Regions from separate parts of the Exiguobacterium sp. SH0S2 genome, predicted to be linked through region 2. Evidence: riboswitches for the same ligand, from Rfam matches in the RefSeq annotation. Region 2 holds a riboswitch; the other holds the start of a gene.
The links. A riboswitch is a leader RNA that binds a small molecule or an ion and turns the genes downstream of it on or off. The one in region 2 is predicted to bind FMN.
Positions count from the first base shown of each region.

Region 1 (5,115 bases), on a different contig from region 2:
TTTATCGCCAAGATGTCGTCCGCCTCGTCGTCAGTCTGTGGACGTTCTTATTTAAGAAAGACCGCAGCGAGGATACGATGATCGACGTCAAGTTCATCGGTCTCTTGCTCGTCGCGACCGTACCGGCCGGCGTGCTCGGCGTGTTATTCGGAGATTGGATCGGTGAGACGCTCAGCGGCGTCGCGACGGTCGGCTACACATTGATTTTGACCGGGGTCGCACTTTGGTTCATCCGCAACATGCGCGGGAATAAAGGTGACGGCGGTATCACGTTACGTGACGCCATCTTGATCGGTCTCGCCCAAGCGGTCGCGCTTATCCCCGGGATCAGCCGCTCGGGTGCCACGATCGTCATGGCGATGTTGCTCGGCATTAAACAAGAGTCGGCGCTCCGGTTCTCGTTCTTCTTGTTCATCCCGGTCAGTCTCGGGACGATGATTTTGGACGGCCCGGCACTCTTCACCGACCCAGCGACGCGTGATCTGTTCGGTCCGCTCGTCTTGGCGTTCATCGCCTCGTACGCGCTGACGGCCATCTCGCTCAAATGGTTCCAGCACATCATGGCGAAGGGTGAGCTCAAGTACTTCTCGTTCTATTGCTGGATCGTCGGTTTGCTCGTCGTCTTGTTCTTGGCTTGATTGGAAGCGCTGCTCATCGGAGTGGCGCTTTTTTGCACTTTTATTTTTGCCTTCGATTCTTTTTTGCGATAAAGTAAATGCGTACAAACAAATATTCCTTCGGGGTCGGGTGCAATTCCCAACCGGCGGTGATGGGCGCGAGCCCTAAGTCCGTGACCCGGGCGCACGTGTGCGAACGGTGGATCTAGTGTGACTCTAGAGCCGACAGTATAGTCTGGATGGGAGAAGGAAAAAAGACAGGTCCTCGTGACCTGTGCTTCGTCGTACGTTTTTCTGTAAAGAAAACGCTTATTTGGCCTGCCAAATGACGACTGAGACCTCCCGCCGAGACCCTAAGGACATCCTTAGGGTCTTTTTGTTTGTACGAAACAAGGAGGGAGAACGATGCAACAGTACATGCAACAAGCAATCCAATTGGCCAAGTCCGCTGCCGGACAGACCGGTGTGAATCCGCTCGTCGGGGCCGTCGTCGTCAAAGACGGTCGCGTCGTCGGATTCGGTGCCCATTTGAAGGCCGGTGAACCGCACGCCGAAGTACACGCCATTCGCATGGCCGGTGCGTCCGCATACGGTGCGACGATTTACGTCACGCTCGAGCCGTGCTCGCACTACGGGAAAACGCCGCCATGTGCCGACTTGATCGTCGAGTCGGGCATCAAGTGCGCCGTCATCGCGATGAAAGATCCGAACCCGCTCGTCGCAGGGAAAGGTGTCGCCCGTTTGAAGGCGGCGGGGATCGACGTCGAAGTCGGTCTGCTCGAAGACGAGGCCCGTGCGCTCAATCCGGCGTTCCTACGTTCGCTTGAGACGAAACGGCCGTACGTCGTATTGAAGACGGCGACGAGCCTAGACGGGAAAGTCGCGCTCGACACGGGTGAGAGCCAGTGGGTGACCGGGACTGAAGCGAGACGTGACGTCCACGAACTACGGGCGACGGTCGATGCCGTCTTGACTGGAATCGGGACCGTGCTCGCCGACGACCCTGCCTTGACCGTCCGGCTCGACACGCCGACACGTCAGCCGCTTCGGGTCATCCTCGACCGCGAGCTCCGCTTACCGCTCTCGAGTCAGCTCGTCCGGAGCGCGAAAGATGTGCCGGTGCTCGTCTATACGCTGTCCGATGATGAAGTGAAACGGACCGAGCTCGCGCGAAACGGTGTCGAGCTTGCCGACTATTCGACACTCGACAACGTCCTTCGTGACTTGCATAGTCGCGGCGTCGGCCGTTTGCTCATCGAGGCGGGACCGACGCTCGTGACGTCACTCTTTGACGGACGATACGTCGACGAATGGGTCATGTATCAGTCACCGCGCGTGTTCGGTGGGAACCGAGGCGTCTATCGCTCGAGCCAAGCCGGGCCGTTAGATGCGATCGAGCGCTTCGCGATCGGCTCGGTCGAAACTGTCGGTACCGATATCAAGCTCGTCATGAGAAAGGGGGAGTCCGATGTTCACGGGAATCGTTGAAGAAATCGGCAGTGTGAAAGCAGTGAAGCGGAACGGGCCGTCGCTACGGCTCACGCTCGCGGGCAAGATCGTGTTAGAAGACGTGAAGCTCGGCGACAGCATCTCGGTGAACGGGATTTGCCTGACCGTGACGGCGTTTGATCAAACGAGTTTTGCCGTCGACGTCATGCCGGAGACGCTCAAAGCGTCAAGTCTAGACGGGGTCCGCCCTGGAACGGACGTCAACCTCGAGCGGGCGATGCCGGCGAACGGTCGCTTTGGCGGTCACTTCGTCTCGGGACACGTCGACGGGGTCGGTCGCATCGTCAAGAAGCGTCCGCTCGCGAACGCGGTCTACATCGATATTAGTTGCGAGCCGTCGCTACTCCGTTTCATCGTCCCTAAAGGTTCGATTTCGGTCGACGGGACGAGCTTGACGGTGTATGAGGTCACTGAACGCGGCTTCACGCTGTCGCTCATCCCGCACACGTACAGTGAGACGGTGCTCGGGATGAAGCAGGCAGGGGATAAGGTCAATTTGGAATGCGATATGTTGGCTAAATATATGGAAAAGCTAGTGAATCAAAAGGACATGACGCTCGAATCACTTGCGTCGATGGGATACGGAAAGGCGGGATGGTGATGTTTCACACAATCGAACAAGCAATCGAAGATTTGAAGATGGGGCGTCCGATCATCGTCGTCGATGACGAGGACCGGGAGAACGAAGGTGATTTCGTCGTCCTCGCCGATAAGATGACGGCCGAGACGATGAACTTCCTCATCACGGAAGGGAAAGGGCTCGTCTGTGCCGCCCTGGCGGAAGAAGTCGCCGTCCGGCTCGACTTGTCGCCGATGGTCGACAACAGCACCGATCCGCACGGGACGGCGTTCACCGTCAGTGTCGATCATGTCGACACGACGACGGGCATCTCGGCGAGCGAACGGGCCCACACGGTCCGCGAGCTGGCCAATGCAAACGCGCGTCCGGCCGATTTTCAACGGCCGGGACACATCTTCCCGCTCATCGCGAAAAAAGGTGGCGTCTCGGTGCGGCGCGGCCACACCGAAGCGTCGGTCGATTTGGCCCGACTGTCAGGGAGTGAGCCGGTCGCCGTCATTTGCGAAATCATCCGTGAAGACGGCGAGATGGCTCGAGTACCGCACCTGGTCCACGTCGCGGAACGGCACGATTTGAAATTTATCACGATCGAGGAGCTCGTCCGCTATATGGAGACGGACCTCGTCGAACGAGAGGCGGACGTCAATCTCCCCTCGGCTAAGGGTGAGTTTCGCCTGATCGGTTATCGAAACGTCCTTGACCGCGAAGAGCACGTCGCGCTCATCAAAGGCGAACTTGAACATGCACCGCTCGTCCGCATCCATTCGGAATGTCTGACCGGTGACGTGTTCGGCTCTTACCGCTGCGATTGCGGTCCGCAACTTGATGCGTCACTCGCTAAAATTGAAGAAGAGGGCGGCGTCGTGCTCTACATGCGTCAAGAAGGGCGCGGCATCGGTTTACTGAATAAATTGAAGGCGTATGAACTGCAGGAGCAAGGGCTCGACACGGTCGAGGCGAACGTCGCGCTCGGGTTGCATACCGACTTGCGTGACTACCGGGTGAGCGCGGGCATGTTGCGTGACCTCGGCGTCACGAACGTGCGGCTCATGACGAACAACCCAGAGAAAGTCGATGCCTTGGAGGCGTGCGGCATCACCGTCGTCGAACGCGTCCCGATCATCGTCGGGGAGCACGCTGAGAATGAACGCTATCGCTTGACGAAACAACAAAAAATGAATCATTTTGGAGGAGAAGAATAATGTTGCATACATTTGAAGGTAACTTGGTTGGTAAAGGCTTGAAAATCGGGATCGTCGTCGGGCGGTTCAACGATTTGATTACGATGCGCTTGCTCGACGGGGCGAAGGATGCGTTGAAGCGCCACGGCATCGAGCAAGACGACGTCGAGATCGCGTTCGTCCCGGGCGCGTTCGAACTCCCACTCGTCGCCAAAAAGATGGCGATGAGCAAGAAGTATGACGCTGTCATCACGCTCGGTGCGGTCATCCGCGGGGCGACGCCGCACTTCGACTACGTCTGCAGCGAAGCGGCGAAAGGTGTCGCTCAAGCGAGCTACCAGTCGGAAGTGCCGGTCATCTTCGGCGTCTTGACGACCGAGACGATTGAACAAGCGATCGAGCGGGCCGGGACGAAAGCCGGGAACAAAGGCTGGGAAGCAGCGACAGCGGCCATCGAGATGGCGAACTTGATGCGTACATTTTAAGTAAGGCTATAACGGAGGAGAGCGACGTCGCTCTCCTCTTTTTTGATTGTTCAAATCGGGATTAGCGACACAGGGACGACGGGAAAAGAGTAGGGTGCGCATACAAAGCTTAAGGGGAGGCGATGGCGATGTGGGACGGGGTGGCTCAACTGAGCCCGGCCGTGCAAGCCTTGCTCGGGACGTTGTTCACATGGGGCATGACGGCGCTCGGGGCGGCTGTCGTGTTCACGACGAAATCGATCAATCAACGGCTGATGGACGGGATGCTCGGATTTGCCGGCGGGGTGATGATTGCCGCCAGTTTTTGGTCGCTGCTCGCGCCGGCGATCGAGATGGCAGGACAGGACGCTTGGCCGGCCTGGTTCCCGGCCACGATCGGCTTTTTATTGGGGGGATTCTTTTTATGGGGCATCGATCAACTGATTCCGCACTTGCATCCGACTTCCCCGCTCAGTGAGGCGGAAGGAATCGGCCCGTTCAAACGAAAGCGCAGCACGTTGCTCGTCTTAGCGATCACGTTGCACAACATACCGGAAGGGCTAGCGATCGGGGTCGCGTTCGGGGCGGTCGCGGCTGACTTTCCATCGGCCTCGTTGACGGGTGCCATCGCCCTCGCGATCGGGATCGGGATTCAAAACTTTCCAGAAGGCGTGGCGGTGGCGCTGCCGTTAAGGCGGGACGGGATGTCACGACGAAAGAGTTTTTTCTACGGACAGTTGTCGGCCGTCGTCGAGCCGGTCGCC
Region 1 covers NZ_SJVB01000002.1:166,023-171,137, reverse strand. Annotated here, with positions in the region: gene EVJ21_RS05710 (undecaprenyl-diphosphate phosphatase) at 1-638, shown strand, start outside; FMN riboswitch at 730-872, shown strand; gene ribD (bifunctional diaminohydroxyphosphoribosylaminopyrimidine deaminase/5-amino-6-(5-phosphoribosylamino)uracil reductase RibD) at 1,023-2,105, shown strand; gene ribE (riboflavin synthase) at 2,086-2,727, shown strand; gene EVJ21_RS05695 (bifunctional 3,4-dihydroxy-2-butanone-4-phosphate synthase/GTP cyclohydrolase II) at 2,727-3,908, shown strand; gene ribH (6,7-dimethyl-8-ribityllumazine synthase) at 3,908-4,372, shown strand; gene EVJ21_RS05685 (ZIP family metal transporter) at 4,501-5,115, shown strand, end outside.
Region 1: another riboswitch for FMN. It lies ahead of ribD (bifunctional diaminohydroxyphosphoribosylaminopyrimidine deaminase/5-amino-6-(5-phosphoribosylamino)uracil reductase RibD); the one in region 2 lies ahead of EVJ21_RS10285 (ECF transporter S component).

Region 2 (5,115 bases):
CGAATATGGCTGTACCGGCTACTGTGGGGTCTGCTCGCTCGACTTGTTCTGTCTCGTCGACGGAGAAGTCGTGATCGGGGAGACGCCGGAACAACTCGTCACGAACGTGTATGAAAAAATCGAAGAGATGGCCTGGTAAAAAAGTTTGAGATTTCTCAAACTTTTTTCTTTTTGACCCGTTGCTTTTTTTAAAACGGTTTGGTATATTCTAAGAGGTTCGAATGTAGGTTGTCTGACGTTTAACAACATAAAAAGAAAGCGTTTCAAACGGTAGGGCACATCTCGATTCGGGTATAACACAATCATCGGGTTTTCAATATGAAAGGAGCACAACACCAATGAACATCATGAGCGTGGTTGGTATTTTGGCACTAATTGGAATCGCTTACATCTTCTCGACCAACCGTAAAGCCATCAAATGGCGTACAGTTCTTGCCGCTTTCGCGATCCAGTTTACGTTCGCATTCCTCGTCCTCTTCACATCGGTAGGGCGTTCGGCGTTAGAATTTATCTCAGGAGGCGTCCAAAACGTCTTGAACACGGCGAACGCCGGAATCGGCTTCGTCTTCGGTACGGCAGTCGGGGGAGACAACTTCGTCTTCGCGTTCCAAGTATTACCGATCATCATCTTTATGTCTTCGTTAATTGCATTTCTTTACTACATTGGCGTCATGCAATGGGTCATCCGTATCCTCGGTACGGCACTTGCAAAAGCACTCGGTACGTCACGTAAAGAATCGCTTTCAGCGACGGCGAACATCTTCGTCGGTCAGACGGAAGCACCGCTCGTCATCAAGCCTTACCTTCCAACAATGACACAATCAGAATTGTTTGCCGTCATGGTTGGTGGTCTCGCATCAGTTGCCGGTTCGGTACTTGCTGGATACGCCGCACTCGGTGTTCCGCTTGAGTACTTGCTCGCCGCGAGCTTCATGGCAGCGCCTGCTGGTTTGATGTTTGCGAAAATCATCGTCCCGGAAACAGAAACTCCGGATGATGATATCGAGATTGCAGAAGATGAAGAGAACAAAGCAGCAAACTTCGTCGATGCGGCCGCTCGCGGTGCGTCAGACGGGTTGTTCCTCGCGTTGAACGTCGGTGCGATGCTTCTTGCCTTCGTTTCATTGATCGCACTCGTCAACTTGCTTCTCGGTGGAATCGGTGGCTGGTTCGGTCTAGAAGGTCTCTCACTTCAGTTGATCCTTGGTTACGTGTTTGCACCGCTCGCGTTCGTCATCGGTGTACCATGGGCAGATGCCGTACAATTCGGTAGCTTCCTTGGACAAAAACTCGTCTTGAACGAATTCGTTGCCTTCTCTGAGTTCGCACCGATCATCGGTTCAGGTGAGTTGTCAGCTCGTACAGAAGCGATGATCGCGTTCGCACTCTGTGGATTCGCCAACATCTCATCACTCGCCATCCTTCTCGGTGGTCTTGGTGGTATGGCTCCGAACCGTCGTAACGACATCGCACGTATGGGTGTCCTCGCGATTCTCGCAGGTACGCTTGCGAACTTGATGTCAGCGACTCTCGCTGGTCTTCTTCTCTAATCGTTATTCACAAACAAGAGCGCTCACTCCGGTGGGCGCTCTTGTTCGTTCATGTAACTATCCGCATCGAAAAAAGCACCCAAGGGAGAAGTTCCTTTGGGTGCTTGTGTATTAAGCTTGCAGTTGCATTTGTTGACGTTCGATCCACGGCTTCAACTTCAGGAAGAGCGGGACGAACAAGGCGGTGATCAATAATGCCTTAATCAAGTTGAACGGTAAGATACCGTACAGGACGAGGTTCGTCTTGACTGCTGGATCGGCCATCTCGGCCATTCCGAAGAAGAACGCGTAAGCTGGTAAGATGAGTAGGTAGTTCAAAATCGCCAAGCTGATCGCCATCGTGATCGTACCTGCCACGAGGCCTGAAGCGAGCGCTTTATTCGTTTTACGTTTATGGTAGAACCAAGCGACCGGATACATGAATGCGACACCTGCAAAGAAGTTCGCGACTTCACCGACCGGGACGCCGCCACCGTTAAAGACATAGTAGAGGACGTTTTTTAGAGCGACGACCACGACACCTGCGAGTGGTGAGAAGACGATACCGGCGACGAGCGCTGGGATGTCACTGAAGTCCACTTTCAGGAAGGGTGGCAGGAAGGGCAGCGGGAAGTTAAAGAGCATGAGGACGAATGAAATCGCCCCGAGCATCGATAGCGTCACCAGTGTTGTCAATCGTTTGTTGCGCGTTGTTTTCATCAAAATCTCTCCTTTTGTCGCTCCTTGATGAATGGCACCCGTCGCATAGAAAAACCCGATTGTGTGAACAATCGGGAGAGTTTACGCGCATACGAAATAGATGTTCTCATCAACGTTTAAACCACGCCAAAGAAAACATCCGGATATCGGTCGGATGCCGCCATCTTCTCCCATCCAGACTTTACTGTCGGCTTTCGAATCTCACGAAATCAGCAAGCAACGCCTTGCTCGCTCACGGGCTGAGAAGAACTTGTCTTCAATACCGCCGGTCGGGAATTTCACCCTGCCCCGAAGATGGAACGATTTAATTTTTTTTGTTACAGTTTAGTTATACAAGATATTTCACAAAATCACAAGTCAGTTGACTTGAAGTGAAGATAAATGAGGAGGAGTTCAGATGATTCATTTAACAGAGCCAGCCGCACTACAAGTCATCGATATGATGAAACAGACCGAACGCCCTGAAGCCCAATTCTTACGCATTAAAGTCCAAGGCGGTGGGTGTACCGGCCTATCCTACGGGATGGGGTTCGATGAAGACAAGACGGACAAGGATGTCCAGTTCGACCATCATGGCGTCCGCGTCATCGTCGCCGAAGCTGACCACGGTGTCGTCGACGGGCTCGAAATCGACTATAAGCAGTCGATGCTCGGCGGTGGCTTCACGATCAAAAATCCGAACGCGATCGCGACGTGCGGTTGCGGCTCGAGTTTCCGGACGGCGGCGAACGCCGGCACGCCCGGGGATTGCTAAACGATAGACGGGTTGCCGACATGTTCGGCAACCTTTTTTGGTGAGTATGTTAATGAGAGGAAATGAACGGGAATATTGGTGGAAGAAGGATGAGAAGGGGGTAGGAGTGATGAGAAAAGTGTTGATTTTTGGTGGCTCACGTTACTTTGGGAAACGGCTCGCACTGCGGCTCGCTGAAGCCGGGGACGACGTGACGATTGTCACGCGCGGACAGCTGCAAGTGCCGGAAGCGGAAGGGATCCGCTCCATTAAAGGCGACCGTCAGTCGGTCGCGACGATGAAAGACCTCGCACGTAACGAGTATGACCTCGTCTACGACAATATTTGTTTCAATCCGTATCAGGCGAAGATTGCGACAGACGCCTTCATGGACCGGGTCGGGAAATATGTGCTCACGTCTACGATGTCCGTCTATGCGCCAGAGGCAGCTTTAAAAGAGAGCGACTTCAATCCGCTCCATCATGAATATCACCTTGACGCGGAACACGATTACGGACAAGGGAAACGAGAGGCCGAATCGTACTTCTTCCATCGGGCCTCGTTCCCGGTCACGACGGTGCGGTTGCCGATCGTCCTAGGGCCGGATGATTACACCGACCGGTTAAAATTTTATGTCGACGCGGTTCGGAACGAAGAACCGATCGTATTACATCATCCGGAGGCGTTGATGGGATTCATCTCGAGTTTCGAGGCGGCAGCTTTCTTGGAATGGGTCGGCCGTGCCGACGTGAGGGGGCCGTTCAACGCCGCGAGCGACGGCCTCATCTCGCTAGGTGCGCTCATGGAACGAATTGGACAGCATATCGGTAAACCGGTCCAAATCATTAAGGATGGGGAGTCGTCCCCGTACGATACGGACGTCGACTACTACATGTCGAACGCCGAGGCGAAAAAAGCTGGCTTCGTGTTCACGCAACTCGATGATTGGATTGACCGTGTCATCATTCAAACGATCCGCAAATGAAAAAATGGCCTCTCATCGTTCGCAGATGAGAGGCCAGTCTTTATTTCCCGGCAAATACCGAGGTTGAATGTTGTGGGTGACGCGCTGTCGGGTCGACGAGCTGTTTCACTTGGTTGACGGCGATCGGTGCTTCACCGAAGCCGGTCGCGATCAATTTCACTTTGCCTTCGTACGTGGCGATGTCACCGCAAGCGAAGATGCCTGCGACTGTTGTCTCCATTCGTGAGTCGACACGGATCGTGTTTTTCTCAAACTCCATGCCCCAGTTTTTGATCGGGCCGAGCGATGAGACGAACCCATAGTTACAAATCAAGTCGTCGATGTCGACGAACTTCGATTCGCCATCTTTGTCCGTCAGTTCGACCGACTCGATATGCGTCGCGCCTGAGAGTGATTCGATATTATAAGGCGTCCAGACGCTGATCGTCGAGGCCTTCATTTGTTCGACCGTATGCTCGTGAGCCCGGAAGCGGTCACGACGGTGGACGATATGGACTTCTTTGGCGATACCTTCGAGCATGAGTGCCCAGTCAACGGCCGAGTCGCCGCCGCCGGCAATCATGACGCGACGGTCGCGGAATTTCTCCATGCTGTCGACGAAGTAATGAAGGTTCGCATAATCTTCACAACCGTCCAGTCCGAGCGGACGTGCGGCGAACGCGCCGTTGCCGGCTGTGATGATGATCGCTTTCGTATGGTACTCGTCCTTGTTCGTCGAGATGTGGAACGTACCGTCTTCGAGTCGCTCGACCGTTTCGACCGTCTCGCCAAGGCGATAATCTTGTTCGAACTGATCGGCTTGCGCTTTCAGTTGGTCGACTAGATCTTGGGCCTTCACTTTCGGGAAGCCGGCGATGTCATAAATATATTTCTCTGGATAGAGCGTCGATAATTGTCCGCCTAGTTGCGGCAAGCTTTCGATCAACGTCGCATCGAGTTGGCGCATACCTGCATAAAATGCGGTGAACAGTCCGATTGGACCACCACCGATAATGACTACATCTTTCGTCGATTTCATCGAATTCCTCCTCATGAAGCGTGTACTTCTATTATATGGTCTAACGTGAACTAAATCCATTCAGTACAAAGATGCAATACTTTCGAAAAAAATTCAAGAAGATAAGCTTTTTCATTGAGAAAACGGATTA
Region 2 covers NZ_SJVB01000003.1:323,056-328,170, reverse strand. Annotated here, with positions in the region: gene EVJ21_RS10295 (YuzB family protein) at 1-139, shown strand, start outside; gene EVJ21_RS10290 (NupC/NupG family nucleoside CNT transporter) at 339-1,550, shown strand; gene EVJ21_RS10285 (ECF transporter S component) at 1,662-2,249, opposite strand; FMN riboswitch at 2,408-2,549, opposite strand; gene EVJ21_RS10280 (HesB/IscA family protein) at 2,647-3,003, shown strand; gene EVJ21_RS10275 (Rossmann-fold NAD(P)-binding domain-containing protein) at 3,113-3,967, shown strand; gene EVJ21_RS10270 (NAD(P)/FAD-dependent oxidoreductase) at 4,008-4,985, opposite strand.